One region of the Nocardioides sp. S5-5 genome, then DNA from elsewhere that is predicted to be linked to it. Evidence: riboswitches for the same ligand, from Rfam matches in the RefSeq annotation. Region 1 holds a riboswitch; the other holds the start of a gene.
What was found. Region 1 has a riboswitch for glycine ahead of glyA (serine hydroxymethyltransferase). Riboswitches for the same ligand answer to the same signal wherever they lie in the genome.
Positions count from the first base shown of each region.

Region 2: linked by a shared signal. The riboswitch ahead of gcvP (aminomethyl-transferring glycine dehydrogenase) and the one ahead of glyA (serine hydroxymethyltransferase) in region 1 are both predicted to bind glycine.

Region 1 covers NZ_CP199913.1:1,955,748-1,963,204, forward strand. The annotation lists gene ACUP6Y_RS09230 (carbohydrate-binding domain-containing protein) at 1-1,308, opposite strand, end outside; gene ACUP6Y_RS09235 (polyphosphate polymerase domain-containing protein) at 1,323-2,084, opposite strand; gene ACUP6Y_RS09240 (DUF4956 domain-containing protein) at 2,081-2,689, opposite strand; gene ACUP6Y_RS09245 (hypothetical protein) at 3,085-3,849, opposite strand; gene ACUP6Y_RS09250 (glycine cleavage system transcriptional repressor) at 4,082-4,600, shown strand; glycine riboswitch at 4,718-4,812, shown strand; gene glyA (serine hydroxymethyltransferase) at 4,839-6,119, shown strand; gene ACUP6Y_RS09260 (ABC-F family ATP-binding cassette domain-containing protein) at 6,151-7,457, opposite strand, start outside.
Region 2 covers NZ_CP199913.1:185,913-193,734, forward strand. The annotation lists gene ACUP6Y_RS00820 (MSMEG_1061 family FMN-dependent PPOX-type flavoprotein) at 1-598, shown strand, start outside; glycine riboswitch at 642-747, shown strand; glycine riboswitch at 748-839, shown strand; gene gcvP (aminomethyl-transferring glycine dehydrogenase) at 883-3,735, shown strand; gene gcvT (glycine cleavage system aminomethyltransferase GcvT) at 3,772-4,887, shown strand; gene gcvH (glycine cleavage system protein GcvH) at 4,917-5,291, shown strand; gene glyA (serine hydroxymethyltransferase) at 5,293-6,564, shown strand; gene lipA (lipoyl synthase) at 6,566-7,513, shown strand; partial or broken gene ACUP6Y_RS00850 (L-serine ammonia-lyase) at 7,504-7,822, shown strand, end outside.

The DNA.
Region 1 (7,457 bases):
GGTGTAGGACTCGCCGGACGTGAGGCCCCGGGCCACCACGACGTACGACGAGGTGCCGGGCGCCGAGAAGGTGACGACCACCTCGCCGGAGCCGTCGGTCACGGTGACCTCCGCGCCGGCGGCCGCGTCGGAGTCGACGGTCACGACGTCGGGCGACTCGAGGGTGCCGTTGACGTCGATCGGACCGTTGCCGCCGCCCCCGCCGTTGTTCGGGGTGGTGATCGTGACGACGCCGCCCGACAGGGTGGCCGAGCCGTTGGAGTCGATGCCGTCGCTGCCGGCGTCGATATGGACCTCGCCGCCGCTGACCGTGAGCAGCACGCCCTCCTCGGCCGACTCGCTGCCGCCCTCGACCGTGCCGCTGGTGGCGTTGATGCCGTCGTCGCTGGCCACGATCGAGACCAGTCCGTCGGTGATGGTGATGACGGCGGCCTCCAACCCCTCCTCGGAGCGAGTGACGTCGATCGTGCCGCCGGCGACGGTGATCGAGCCCTCGGCGTCGGCGCCGTCGGAGCCGGCCGAGATGGTCGTCGTACCGCCGTCGACCTGGATCCAGCCGAGCTCGCCGGCGTTGTCGTTGTCGGACTTGAGCGCGTCGCCGCCGGCTGCGACCGCCACCTCGCCGTCCTCGACGACGAGGTAGTCCTTGCCGCGGATGCCGTCGTCCACGGCGTCGACGGTGATGGTGCCGGACAGGACGACCAGGCCGTCCTTGCTGGTGATGGCGTCGTTGCTGGCGCCGGTCACGCTCAGCGAGCCGGTGCCGGCGATGGTCAGGTCGGCCATCGAGAACAACGTCGCGGTCGGGGCGTCCTCCTCCTCGTCGTCCGTGGCCGAGGCGGCGGCGTCGGACAGCGTGTTGGTCGAGCCGTCCGCGAGGATCACGACCGCCTCGTCGGCCTCGGTGATCACCACCGGGGAGGTGGTGGCCGAGGCGATGTCGACGCCGTCGAGGACCAGGCGCACCTTGCCCTCGCCCGCGCTGTTCACGACCACCTGGCCGTCGCTGAGGCTGCCGGAGAGGAGATAGGTCCCGGCCTCGGTGATGGTCACGACGTCGCCGTCGACGCTCGCGCCGGAGCCGTCGACGCTGCTCGCGCCGTCGGCGAGCGCGATCGTCGTGGCCCCCGCGGCGTCGTACTCGCCATCGTCGGTGTCGGCATGGGTGTCGGCCAGGGTGTGTGCCGACGTGGTCGCACTGACGGCGGCCGTGTCGGCGGTGGTGCTCGCGGCTCCGCAGGCGGTGGTCGTGAGCAGGGCGAGGGTGGCGACCGCGGCACAGATGCGGCGGCGGGCGGTGAGCTTCATGGGGGTCTCCTGGGTCAGGCGGCGCGGGCGAGGTCGAGGTGGCGGTCCATCGCGTGGTGCCACTTAAGGCGGGGGAGCTCGGGGTGCAGCGCGGCCATGCCGACGCCGAACTTCGAGATCGCGACCGGTCGGTGGCCGCGGGACCAGAGCAGGCGGTCGACCGACGAGGGGGTCGACCCGGTCTTCGTCTCCACGATCGCCAGGTGCGGCCGGTCGAGGTCGTGCTGGGAGTGGATCGAGGTCCAGCCGAGGTCGACGTCGAGGGTCACCCGGCTCGCGGAGGCGGGCAGGAGGAGGGTGGTACGCCGATAGCCCGTCGTCAGCACCGGCCGCAGCGGCACGTCGGCCAGCGCGGGCACGGCCCCGGCCACGAACTCCCGGCCCTCCGGAGTCAGCCGGACCGCCTCCGGGTGCGGGATCCGCTGCTTCACGGTCAGTCCGCGTGGCCCGACCGTCTTGACCTCCAGCCAGCAGCCGCCGGTGCCCAGGTAGGCCCGGGTGCGGACCTTCCAACGGCCGCGACGCCGGCGCCCCGAGGTGAGGAAGCTGTCGTGGGCGTCGGTGTCGAAGTAGGTCGACCGGTAGCCGAAGGCGCGCTGCCCGTCGATCTGGAGGACCCGGGTGTCGTGGGGGACCAGCGCGAGCAGCGCGTCCGCCTCGTCGGTCGGCAGGACGTACTTGCGATCGACCCGGGCGAGCAGCTCGGCCTCCTCGACCAGGGCGTCGAGCGAGATCGGGGCGAGTACGTCGAGCGCGGTGGCGGCGAGCTCGCTCATCGCACCGACTCCAGGGTGCGCGCGTCGGTGGCCAGGTGCGCCGAGCGTGCCGGCGACCCGGACGCCGTGGCGCGGTGCCGGACGTCGACCAGCGTGGTGTCGTTGACCAGGTCGGCCCGCAGCACCTTCGCCGAGATCACCTCGGCGCCGAGCAGCGACTCCAGGTTCGCGAGGAGAGCCGACTCGTCGGTGTGCGCGCGGTCGAGCAGCAGCTGCTGGGTCCGGGTCCGCTGTGCCAGCGACGGGTGGTCGCCGATCGCCAGCGTGGCGAGGACCGCGGCCATCAGGGTCACGCCGACCCAGCCGGCCGTCGTACCCAGGCCACCGAGGAGACCCAGCGCCAGGGCCGCGAAGTAGTAGGCCACCTCATGCTGGGCCAGCTCCTCGGAGCGGAGCCGGATGATCGAGAGGATGCCGAACAGTCCCAGGCCCAGCCCGGCTCCGATGGTGGTCGAGGTCAGCGCCGCGGACACGGCCAGCACCCCCACGTTGACCGTCAGGTAGGCGACGATCAGCTCGGGGCGCCGGTGGCGCGGCAGGAACAGGGCGAAGACGAGGACGCAGATGGCGGCGGCGTCGGCGAGGTACAGCGAGTAGGCGGGCATCGGTGAACTCCAGGTGGTGTCGAGATGAACACCACCCAGTAGGCCGGGCCCGGTTGTCCGGGGCGTCAGCCGACCCTGTGCGTTGTCTGTGAGGACCGGGACCGGTGGCGGCGCCCTCGCCCGCCGCGCTGTGGGGAAGCTGTCCCAGGCCTGGACAGGGTTCTCTGCCACCGGATCCGGGACGGCCGGGTGATCGACAGCGTGTCGCCGGGGAAGTGACTCGGGCGAGCCCTCGCCCGCCGTACCCTCACCGGGTGGCCGACCTCACCGAACCCTGTCCCAACTGCGGAACCCTGATGCGCTGGGAGACCTCGCACGAGCGGTGCGACGGCTGCGGCTACATCCGGCCGTGCTGCGAGGGCGCGCCCTGCCACTGACGCCGGTTCGCAGCCGGGTCAGACGTGGCCGCTGAGCTGGGCCAGCCGGGTGGCGAGTCGGTCGACGAGGGCGCCCGCCTGCTTCGCACTCAGCCCCTCGCCGCTGCTGGTCGACACGGGGAGCACGTCGACCGAGAGCCGGGCGCCGCCGGCCAGCGCGCGCAGCTCGTCGACCTTGTCGCCGAACGGCGTGCCGCTGCCGGGGGAGTAGGAGCGGACCACCTCGTCGACGTCCTCGGCGAACAGGTCCGCCTTGGTCACCGCGATGACCAGCCAGATCGGCTGGGCGCTGCGTACGGCCATCGAGGCGATCCGGTGCGCGGTGATGGTCCAGTCCTCGAGCTCGGCGGCCAGCTGGTCGGCGCGTGTCGCGGTCGCCGCGCCCGTCGTACCGCCGGCGCGGCGCGGCGTGGCGTGGCCGTTGGCGACGACGTGGATCACCCCGTCGACCGGCTCGTCGTGGAACACCTCGTCGAGCGCGCCGAGCCGGGTGGCGGCGTTGTCGCCCGGCACGACCAGGAAGCGGAAGCCGCGGAGCCGGCGCGAGCGCCGGGTCCGCCGCTCCATCACCGCCGAGCCCACCTCGGCCGTGCCGTCGGCCGGGTTGCGCCGCGCGAGCCGGTCGGCCAGCTGGGACTTGCCCACGCCCGTCATCCCGGTCACCGCGACGGTGGGATAGCGGCGGCGCAGCACGTGCCTCATCCGCTCGGGCGCGGCGGCCAGGGCGCCGAGCATGCCGGTGGCGACGGTGGCGGTGACGGCCGCCAGGCCCGGCTTGGGCAACCCCGGCCTGGACAGGACCGCACGGGAACGACCACTCGGCGACACGAGGCCTCCTCCGGCTGCTGACGTTGGTGGGTCGAGCCTACGTTCCGCCGACCAGCGGCAGGCGCGCCGGCCGAGGTCTCGTGGCGAGACGACCCGGTATGGCTGCGCGCCGGCGCCTTTGCGTGTGTGCAGCTGGGCATCTCCCACCACCACGCTGTGGCCGCGACACGCTCGCTAGCCTCGACCCATGGCCACCTTCACGCTCACCTGCATCGGCGACGACCGCCCCGGACTGGTGTCGGACCTCTCGGCCCGCCTGCACGCCCACGACGCGAGCTGGAACCGCAGCCAGATGGCGCGGCTGGCCGGCAAGTTCGCCGGCATCCTGCTGCTGGAGGTCCCCGACGCGCGCGCCGACGCGCTCGTCGCCGAGCTGGCCGGGCTGGAGAGCATCGGCCTGCAGGTCACCGTGGCCCGTACCGACGTGCCTGGCGTGGAGCCGGCCGTGCTGGTCGACCTCGACCTGCTCGGCGCCGACCGCCCCGGCATCGTCGCCGAGATCTCCGCGGCGCTGGCCCGGGAGCGGGTGGGCATCCGCGACCTGATCACCGACGTGCGGGACGCGCCGATGGCCGGCGGCCGGCTGTTCGAGGCCCGGGCGGTGCTCGAGGCGCCGCCGACCACCCGGGTCGACGACCTGCGTGCCGTCTTGGAGGCGATCGCGGACGAGCTGATGGTGGAGATCACGCTTGCCGATAGGGTGTGACCCGCGACAACTGAACAGGCGCCGTTCGTAGCCGAAGCAGGAGAGACCTCGCCACCGTGCGGGGCGCCGTAGGAGCAACTCTCCCCGAGAAACTCTCAGGCACCGTCACTGCCCGTGCGAGGCGACTCTGGAAAGTCAGGACCCGTGTCCTGCGCCCAAGGTGCAAGCCGTTCGCGGTGAAGCTCTCAGGCACCCATGACAGAGCGGGGAGGCACACCTCGACGACGGGAGCCTCCGCATGACCACGAACGACGCCTTCGACCAGCACCTCGCCGACTACGACCCCGACGTGTACGCGGCCATCACCGCCGAGCTCGCCCGCCAGCAGGGGACCCTCGAGCTGATCGCCTCCGAGAACTTCGCGCCGGTCGCCGTCATGGAGGCCCAGGGCTCGGTGCTGACCAACAAGTACGCCGAGGGCTACCCGGGCCGCCGCTACTACGGCGGGTGCGAGCACGTCGACGTCGTCGAGCAGCTCGCCATCGACCGGGTCAAGGAGCTGTTCGGCGCCGAGGCGGCCAATGTGCAGCCGCACTCCGGCGCCCAGGCCAACGCCGCCGCCATGTTCGCGCTGCTGGACCCCGGCGACACCATCCTCGGCCTCGACCTCGCCCACGGCGGCCACCTCACCCACGGGATGCGGATCAACTTCTCCGGCAGGCTCTACGACGCCGTCGCCTACCACGTCGACCCCGACGACTTCCGGGTCGACCTGGCCGAGGTCGAGCGGCTCGCCCTGGAGCACCGGCCGAAGCTGATCGTGGCCGGGTGGTCGGCGTACCCGCGCCAGCTGGACTTCGCCGAGTTCCGCCGCATCGCCGACCTGGTCGGCGCCCGCCTCATGGTCGACATGGCGCACTTCGCCGGCCTGGTCGCCGCCGGCCTCCACCCGAGCCCGGTGCCGCACGCCGACATCGTCACCACGACCACCCACAAGACCCTCGGCGGCCCGCGTGGCGGCGTGATCCTGTCGACCGCGGAGCTCGCGAGGAAGATCAACAGCGCCGTCTTCCCCGGCCAGCAGGGCGGTCCGCTGGAGCACGTGATCGCCGCCAAGGCGGTCGCCTTCAAGATGGCGGCGTCCCCGTCGTTCCGGGAGCGTCAGGAGCGGACCCTGGAGGGTGCTCGTCTCCTCGCCGCGCGGCTCACCGAGCCCGACGTGGTCTCGGCCGGGGTCTCCGTCCTCACCGGCGGCACCGAGGTGCATCTGGTCCTCGTCGACCTGCGTGCCTCGGAGCTCGACGGTCAGCAGGCCGAGGACCGCCTCCACTCGATCGGCCTCACCGTCAACCGCAACGCCGTCCCCTTCGACCCACGCCCGCCGATGGTCACCTCCGGCCTGCGCATCGGCACGCCGGCGCTGGCGACCCGGGGCTTCGGCGCCGAGGCGTTCACCGAGGTCGCCGACATCATCGCGGAGGCGCTCCAGCCGTCGTACGACGAGGGCGTGGCGGCCGAGCTGCAGACCCGGGTCGCCGTGCTGGCGGCGGCACACCCGCTCTATCCGGGGCTGGGCTGAGGCACCGGGGCGACCCGATCCGCACCAGCGGTCAGGCCATCTCGACAGCCGCGACCCGACCGTCCTCCACCTGCCAGCGCTGGTCGAGCCGGACGGTGTCGAGCAGCCGGCGGTCGTGGGTGACCAGCAGCAGTGCGCCGTCGTACGACTCGAGGGCCTGCTCGAGCTGCTCGATCGCCGGCAGGTCGAGGTGGTTGGTGGGCTCGTCGAGGACGAGGAGGTTGACGCCGCGGGCCTGCAGCAGCGCCATGGCCGCGCGAGTGCGCTCGCCGGGGGAGAGGCGGGCGACCAGGCTGGTGACCTGGTCGGCCTTGAGGCCGAACTTCGCCAGCAGCGTGCGTACGTCGGCCGGCGTCAGGTCCGGCATCGCGGCCTCGAAGGCGGGGCCGAGGGGGAGGTCGTCGTCGAGGCCGGTGCGGGCCTGGTCGATCTCGCCGATGGCGACCGAGGCACCGAGGCCGGCGCGGCCGGCGTCCGGGGCGAGCCGGCCGAGGAGGAGACGCAGCAGGGTGGTCTTGCCGGCACCGTTGGGGCCGGTCACGCCGATCCGGTCGCCCGCGCTGATCTGGAGGGAGGCGGGGCCGAAGGTGAAGTCGCCGAGCCGCGCGACGGCCCGGTCGAGAGTGGCGACGACCGAGCTGGACCGGGGCGCGGCGGCGATCGAGAAGCGCAGCTCCCACTCCTTGCGGGGCTCCTCGACCTCCTCCAACCGCGCGATCCGGGACTCCATCTGGCGCACCTTCTGCGCCTGCTTCTCCGAGGACTCCGACTGCGCCCGGCGGCGGACCTTGTCGTTGTCGGGCGACTTCCGCATCGCGTTGCGCACGCCCTGCGAGCTCCACTCCCGCTGGACCCGGGCGCGGTTGACCAGGTCGGCCTTCTTCTCGGCGAACTCCTCGTACGCCTCGCGGGCATGGCGCCGCACGATCGCCCGCTCCTCGAGGAAGGCGTCGTAGCCGCCGTCGTACACGGCGACCTGGTGTTGCGCGAGGTCGAGCTCGACGACGCGGGTGACCACGCGCGAGAGGAACTCGCGGTCGTGGGACACCAGCACCACCCCGGCGCGCAGCCCGCGCACGAAGGTCTCCAGCTGCTCGAGCCCGGCGAGGTCGAGGTCGTTGGTCGGCTCGTCGAGGAGCACCAGGTCGAAGCGGCTGAGCATCAGTACGGCGAGCGCCGCCCGGGCCGCCTGGCCACCCGACAGGGCGGTCATCAGCGCGTCCGGGCCGACGTCGAGGCCGAGGTCGGCCAGCATCGGCGGCAGCCGCTCGTCGAGGTCGGGGGCGCCGCTGGCCAGCCAGTGGTCGAGGCTGTGGGCGTAGGCGTCCGCGACCGCCG
Region 2 (7,822 bases), 1.8 Mb from region 1:
GGAGGTCTGTGATGTGCTGGGTACCCCCGACGCTCCCGTGCTAGACAAGATTGATCGGGACCTGGGTCTGACGGCCCAGCGCTTCATCGCACATGCTCCGTTCGTTTGCCTAGCAACTCACGGAGCCAAGGGAGCTGACTCCAGCCCTCGGGGAGACGGTCCGGGCTTCGTGAAGGTGCTCGACGACGCCACCCTCAGCCTCCCAGATCGTTCGGGCAACGCTCTGGCCGACAGCTTCAGGAACCTCGCGTGCAACTCCGAGATCGGCATGCTTTTTCTCGTCCCAGGGATGCGAGAGACCTTGCGAGTCAACGGAAAGGCATTCGTCACCGACGACGTTCACCTCCGTCACCAGCACGAGGCGGACGGCCGCGTACCTAAACTTGTGCTCATCGTCGAGGTCGAAGAGAACTATTTCCACTGCGGGAAGGCGCTCATCCGATCCCGTCTCTGGGACCCCGCCGCGCAAGTCAACCCCGCCGACGTGGTGATGAGCAGCAACGTGTTCTCCCTTCGCAACACCGAGCGATCCGCGGTGACCACTACGACGTCGGAACTGACCGACGGTCTGGCGCACAGCTACGTGGCCGACCTCTGACGACCGCGCCAGGCGCACCAAGACAACTCCATATCGGCCGTTCGAAGCCGAAGCAGGAGAGCCCTCGCCTGACCCGATGGGTCGGGACGGGGCGCCGTAGGAGCAACTCTCCCCGAGAAACTCTCAGGCCCCATCACTGCTCGGCGAGGCAACTCTGGAAAGTCAGGACCCATGTCCTGCGCCCACGGTGCAAGCCGCTCACGCGGTGAAGCTCTCAGGTACCCATGACAGAGCGGGGAGGCAAGCGAAGCAGGGTGCACGCACCCTCGACGACGGGAGCCTCCGTGTCCTCGAACGACCCCACCCCTTCAAGCGCCTCCTTCAGCGAGCGCCACATCGGCACCGACGCCTCCGAGCAGGCGAAGATGCTGGCCGAGATCGGCTACGCGAGCCTCGACGAGCTGATGGCCGCCGCCGTACCGGCCGGCATCGTCTCGCCCGAGCCCCTGCGGCTGCCCGCACCGGCGAGCGAGACCGAGGCCCTGGCCGAGCTCGCCGTCCTGGCGGGACGCAACGACGTCGGCGTGGCGATGATCGGCTGCGGCTACCACCCGACGATCACGCCGCCGGTGATCCGCCGCAACCTGCTGGAGGCCCCGGCCTGGTACACGGCGTACACGCCCTACCAGCCGGAGATCAGCCAGGGCCGGCTCGAGGCGCTGATCAACTTCCAGACCGTCGTCGGCGACCTCACCGGCCTGCCGACCGCGAACGCCTCGCTGCTCGACGAGGCCACCGCGGTGGTCGAGGCGATCATGGTGATGCGCCGCGCGTCGCGGTCGAGGTTCCCGCGGGTGCTGGTCGACGCGGACACGCTGCCGCAGACCCTCGCCGTGCTCGCCACCCGGGCCGAGGCCGTCGGCCTCGAGGTCGAGCTGGTCGACCTCGACGCGCCCCTCCCGGACGGTGAGTTCTTCGGCCTGCTCGCGTCCTACCCCGGCTGCTCGGGCGAGGTCCGCGACCTGCGGCCGATCGCCGCCGAGGCCGCCGCACGCGGTGCGTCCGTCGCCGTGACCTGCGACCCCCTCGCGCTCACCCTGCTCACCCCGCCCGGCGAGATGGGCGCCGACATCGCCGTCGGCTCCACCCAGCGCCTCGGCGTCCCGATGTTCTACGGCGGTCCACACGCCGCCTTCATCGCCGTCCGCGAGGGCCTCGAGCGGCACCTGCCCGGACGGCTCGTGGGCGTCTCCATCGACGCGTCCGGGCAGCCGGCGTACCGCCTCGCGCTGCAGACCCGCGAGCAGCACATCCGCCGCGACAAGGCGACCTCCAACATCTGCACCGCGCAGGTGCTGCTGGCGATCACCGCCGGCATGTACGCCGTCCACCACGGCCCCGACGGCCTGCGCCGGATCGCCGGGCAGGTCCACGCGCGCACCGCCGAGATCGCCTCCGAGCTGGAGGTGCGCGGCGTGCGCCGGGTCAACCGGCACTTCTTCGACACCCTCGTCGTCGAGGTCGCGGACGCCGCGGCCGTCGTCGCCCGGGCCCGCGCCGCCGGCATCCTGCTGCGCCCGGTCGACGACACCCACGTCGGCATCACCTGCTCGGAGATCACCACCGCCGACCACGTCGCGTCCGTCGTCGACGCCGTCGAGCCGCGGACCGATGGTGGCGTCATGGTCCAGGTGGGCACCGGGATCCCGGCGGCGGTGCGTCGTACCTCGGCCTTCCTCGAGCACCCGGTCTTCCACCGGCACCGCTCGGAGACCGCGATGCTGCGCTACCTGCGGGCGCTCTCCGACAAGGACTACGCGCTGGACCGCGGGATGATCCCGCTCGGCTCCTGCACGATGAAGCTCAACGCCACCGCGGAGATGGAGCCCATCTCGTGGCCCGGCTTCGCCGACATGCACCCGCTCGCCCCGCTCGAGGACGTCGCCGGCTACCGCGTCCTCGTCGAGCAGCTCGAGGAGTGGCTGGCCGAGATCACCGGGTACGCCGCAGTGTCGATCCAGCCCAACGCGGGCTCGCAGGGCGAGCTCGCCGGCCTGCTCGCCATCCGCGCCTACCACCACGACCGCGGCGAGGCGCAGCGCGACGTCTGCCTGATCCCCTCCAGCGCCCACGGCACCAACGCCGCCTCCGCGGTGCTCGCCGGCTTCCGGGTCGTCGTCGTGGCCTCCCGCGAGGACGGCACCGTCGACCTCGACGACCTGGCCGCGAAGTGCGCCGAGCACGCCGACCGGCTCGCCGCCGTGATGGTGACCTACCCGTCCACCCACGGCGTCTACGAGACCGGCATCACCGACCTGTGCGACCTGGTGCACCGCCACGGCGGCCAGGTGTACGTCGACGGCGCCAACCTCAACGCGCTGGTCGGCATCGCGCGCCCGGGGGAGTTCGGCGGCGACGTCTCGCACCTCAACCTCCACAAGACCTTCGCGATCCCCCATGGTGGCGGCGGCCCGGGCGTCGGTCCCGTTGCGGTCGCGGCCCACCTGGCGCCGTACCTGCCGAGCCACCCGCTGCACCCGGTCCCGGAGCAGCGCGCGGGCATCGGGCCGATCAGTGCCGCGCCCTACGGCTCGGCGGGCGTGCTGCCGATCGCGTGGGCCTATGGCCGGATGATGGGGGCCGACGGGCTGCGCCGGGCGACCCAGACGGCGGTGCTCGGCGCCAACTACCTCGCCCACCGCCTCGCTCCTCACTTCCCGCTGCTCTACACCGCCGAGAACGGACTCGTCGCGCACGAGTGCATCGTCGACCTGCGGCCGCTCACCGCCGAGACGGGCGTCTCCGTCGACGACGTCGCGAAGCGGCTCATCGACCACGGCTTCCACGCCCCGACCATGAGCTTCCCGGTCGCGGGCACGCTGATGATCGAGCCGACCGAGTCCGAGGACCTCGCCGAGCTCGACCGGTTCGTCGCAGCGATGGTCGCGATCCGCGCCGAGATCGATGCCGTCGCCAGCGGCCGCTGGACCGCCGAGGACAGCCCGCTGCGGCACGCCCCGCACACGGCCGCCTGCCTGGTCGAGGAGTGGACGGCGTCGTACACGCGGGAGGAGGCGGTCTTCCCGGCCGGCACGCCGGCCGGCAAGTACTGGCCTCCTGTGCGCCGCATCGAGCAGGCCTACGGCGACCGCAACCTGGTCTGCTCCTGCCCGCCGATCGCCGACTTCGAGAACTGACCAACCCCACCCACGCCACCACCTAGGAGCACTGCCGTGTCCTCTCGAACCACCCCGCTGCACGAGGTCCATGCCGGCCTGGGGGCGAGCTTCACCGACTTCGCCGGCTGGCAGATGCCGGTCCGCTACAGCTCGGAGCTCGCCGAGCACCGCGCCGTCCGCACGACCGCGGGCCTCTTCGACCTCACCCACATGGGCGAGATCGAGCTGACCGGGCCGGGCGCCGGCGCCGCGCTCGACCACGCCCTCGTCGGCCGCCCGTCGGCGATCGGCGTCGGCCGGGCCCGCTACTCGATGATCTGCGCCGAGGACGGCGGCATCATCGACGACCTCGTCGTCTACCGCCTGGCCGAGGAGCACTACCTCGTCGTCGCCAACGCCAGCAACGTCGCCGTCGTGGCGCCCGAGATCGCCGCCCGCGCCGAGGGGTACGACGTCACGGTCCGCGACACGTCGGCCGACTGGGCGCTGCTGGCGGTCCAGGGGCCCGCGTCCGCCGCGATCATCGCCGCGCTGACCGAGCTCGACGTGCCGTCGCTGAAGTACTACGCCATCGACGCCGGCACGCTCGCTGCCCCTGACCGCGCAGTCGAGGTGCTGCTCGCGCGCACCGGCTACACGGGCGAGGACGGCTTCGAGGTCTACTGCCGCCCGGCCGACGCCCCTGCCGTCTGGGCCGCGCTGGCGCAGGCGGGGGAGGCCCACGGCCTGGTCCCCGCCGGCCTCGCCTGCCGCGACACCCTGCGCCTCGAGGCGGGCATGCCGCTCTACGGCCACGAGCTGAGCCGCGACACCACGCCGTACGAGGCGAACCTCGGCCGCGTCGTCGTCCTCGACAAGCCCGGCGGCTTCGTCGGCCGGGACGCGCTCGCGAAGCGCAAGGAGGAGGGCCCGGAGCGCGTGCTCGTCGGCCTCGTCTCGACCGGCCGCCGCTCGCCGCGCGCGGGCTACCCGGTCGTCGACCCGGCGACCGGCGCCGAGGTCGGCGAGGTCACCAGCGGCGCCCCGTCGCCGACCCTGGAGAAGCCGATCGCCATGGCCTATGTGCCCCCGCACCTCGCCGTACCCGGCACCCGCGTCGCCGTCTCCCTGCGCGGCTCCCTCGAGGACGCCGACGTCGTCGAGCTGCCGTTCTACACCCGTTCCCGCTGACCCACCCTTACCGAAATCAGGAGCACCCGATGAGCAACCCCACGAACCTCCAGTACTCCGCCGAGCACGAGTGGGTCGCCCTCGACGGCGACACCGCGCGCGTCGGCGTGACGGCCTACGCCGCCGACGCCCTCGGCGACATCGTGTACGTCGACCTGCCGGCCGTCGGCGACACGGTCACCGCGGGCCAGACCTGCGGCGAGCTCGAGTCCACCAAGTCCGTCAGCGACCTCTACTCGCCGGTGACGGGCGAGGTCGTCGAGGTCAACGAGGACGTCGACGCCGACCCGAGCCTGGTCAACAGCGACCCCTTCGGCGACGGCTGGCTGTTCGTGGTCAAGGTGACCGCGACCGCGGAGCTGCTCGACGCCGCGGCCTACGCCGCGCTGATCCGAGGACTCTGAGATGTCCAGCCTGAACCAGAGCCTGGCCGATTTTGACCCCGACGTGCACGCGGCGATCTCCGCCGAGCTACGTCGGCAGCGCGAGACCTTGGAGATGATCGCATCCGAGAACTTCGCGCCCGTCGCCGTGATGGAGGCGCAGGGCTCGGTCCTCACCAACAAGTACGCCGAGGGCTACCCCGGCCGCCGCTACTACGGCGGCTGCGAGCACGTCGACGTGATCGAGCAGCTGGCGATCGATCGGGTCAAGGAGCTCTTTGGTGCCGACTTCGCGAACGTGCAGCCGCACTCCGGTGCCCAGGCCAATGCCGCGGCGATGTTCGCGCTGCTCGACCCGGGTGACACGATCCTCGGCCTCGACCTCGCCCACGGTGGCCACCTGACCCACGGCATGCGGATCAACTTCTCCGGCAAGCTGTACGACGTCGTGGCCTATCACGTCGACGACCAGGACTTCGAGGTGGACATGGCCGAGGTCGAGCGGCTAGCGCTGGAGCACCGGCCGAAGCTGATCGTGGCGGGCTGGTCGGCGTATCCCCTCCACCTGGACTTTGCGGAGTTCCGCCGGATCGCCGACCTGGTCGGTGCCTACCTCATGGTCGACATGGCCCACTTCGCGGGCCTCGTCGCGGCAGGACTGCACCCAAACCCCATTCCCCACGCTGACGTGATCACCAGCACAACCCACAAGACCCTAGGCGGACCCCGCGGGGGGATCATCCTCACTAACAGCGCGGATCTGGCGAAGAAGATCAACAGCGCGGTCTTCCCCGGCCAGCAGGGCGGTCCGCTCGAGCACGTCATCGCGGCCAAGGCGGTGGCCTTCAAGATGGCGGCCTTGCCCGAGTTCCGCGAGCGCCAGGCTCGGACGATTCAGGGCGCAAAGATCATTGCAAGGAAGTTGTCCAGCGAGAAAGTACGCGATGCCGGCGTCAGCGTCCTGACCGGAGGGACGAAGGTGCATTTGGTCCTCGTCGACCTGCGAAACTCGGAGCTTGACGGCCAGCAGGCCGAGGACCGGCTGCACTCGATCGGTTTGACGGTCAACCGCAACGCGGTGCCGTTCGACCCGCGGCCGCCGATGGTCACCTCGGGGCTGCGGATCGGCACGCCCGCCTTGGCCGCGCGCGGCCTGACGGCCAACGAATTTGCCACCGTCGGTGACATTATCGCTACCTGCCTGACTCGAGCGCCCACTCCGGACCTGACAGCTGCACTCGGCGGACGCGTTGCCGCGATCGCAAAGAGGCACCCGCTCTACACGGAGCTCTGAGGTGAGTGCCGACTCGCGCCTCGCCCCGGAGGGCCGCAAGCTCCTCCGGCTGGAGGTCCGCAACGCGGAGACGCCCATCGAGCGGAAGCCGTCGTGGATCCGCACGAAGGCGACGATGGGTCCGGAGTACCGGTCGCTGCAGAAGCTGGTGAAGTCCGAAGGCCTGCACACGGTCTGCCAGGAGGCCGGCTGCCCGAACATCTTCGAGTGCTGGGAGGACCGCGAGGCGACCTTCCTCATCGGTGGCGACCAGTGCACGCGGCGTTGTGACTTCTGCCAGATCGACACCGGCAAGCCCCAGCCGCTGGACCGCGACGAGCCCCGTCGCGTCGCGGAGTCGGTGCAGCAGATGGAGCTGAAGTACGCCACCATCACCGGCGTCGCGCGCGACGACCTGCCCGACGGCGGTGCCTGGCTGTACGCCGAGACGGTGCGCGCGATCCACGACCTGAACCCGGGCACGGGTGTGGAGAACCTGATCCCGGACTTCAACGGCCGCCCCGAGCTGCTGGCCGAGGTGTTCGAGTCGCGGCCCGAGGTGCTGGCCCACAACGTGGAGACGGTGCCGCGGATCTTCAAGCGGATCCGTCCGGCGTTCCGCTACGAGCGTTCGCTGGACGTGCTGACCCAGGCCCGGGCGTTCGGGCTGGTCACGAAGTCGAACCTGATCCTGGGGATGGGCGAGACCCGTGAGGAGGTCTCGCAGGCGCTGCGGGACCTGCACGAGGCGGGTTGTGAGCTGGTCACGATCACCCAGTACCTGCGTCCCTCGCCGCGCCACCACCCGGTGGAGCGGTGGGTCAAGCCGGAGGAGTTCGTCGAGCTCGCCGCCGAGGCGGAGGAGATCGGGTTCGCCGGTGTCCTGTCCGGACCGCTGGTCCGTTCGTCGTACCGGGCCGGGCGGCTCTACCGCCAGGCGATCGAGCGTCGGGGTGCGACGTGCCGCTGAGCGCCTTCGACCTCTACTCGATCGGTATCGGCCCGTCCTCGTCGCACACGGTCGGCCCGATGCGGGCCGCGAAGACCTTCGCCGACGGGCTGGCCGCCGACGGCCTGCTCGACGCCACCCTGCGCGTGAAGGCCGAGCTGTTCGGGTCCCTCGGCGCCACCGGGCACGGGCACGGCTCCGAGGGAGCCGTGGTGCTGGGGCTCGAGGGGGAGGTGCCGGCGACGGTCGACACGGCGGGTGCGCGCGGCCGGCTGGACGTCGTACGCCGGGAGGGGGTGATCGTGCTCGCCGGCAGGCGGAGCGTCCGGT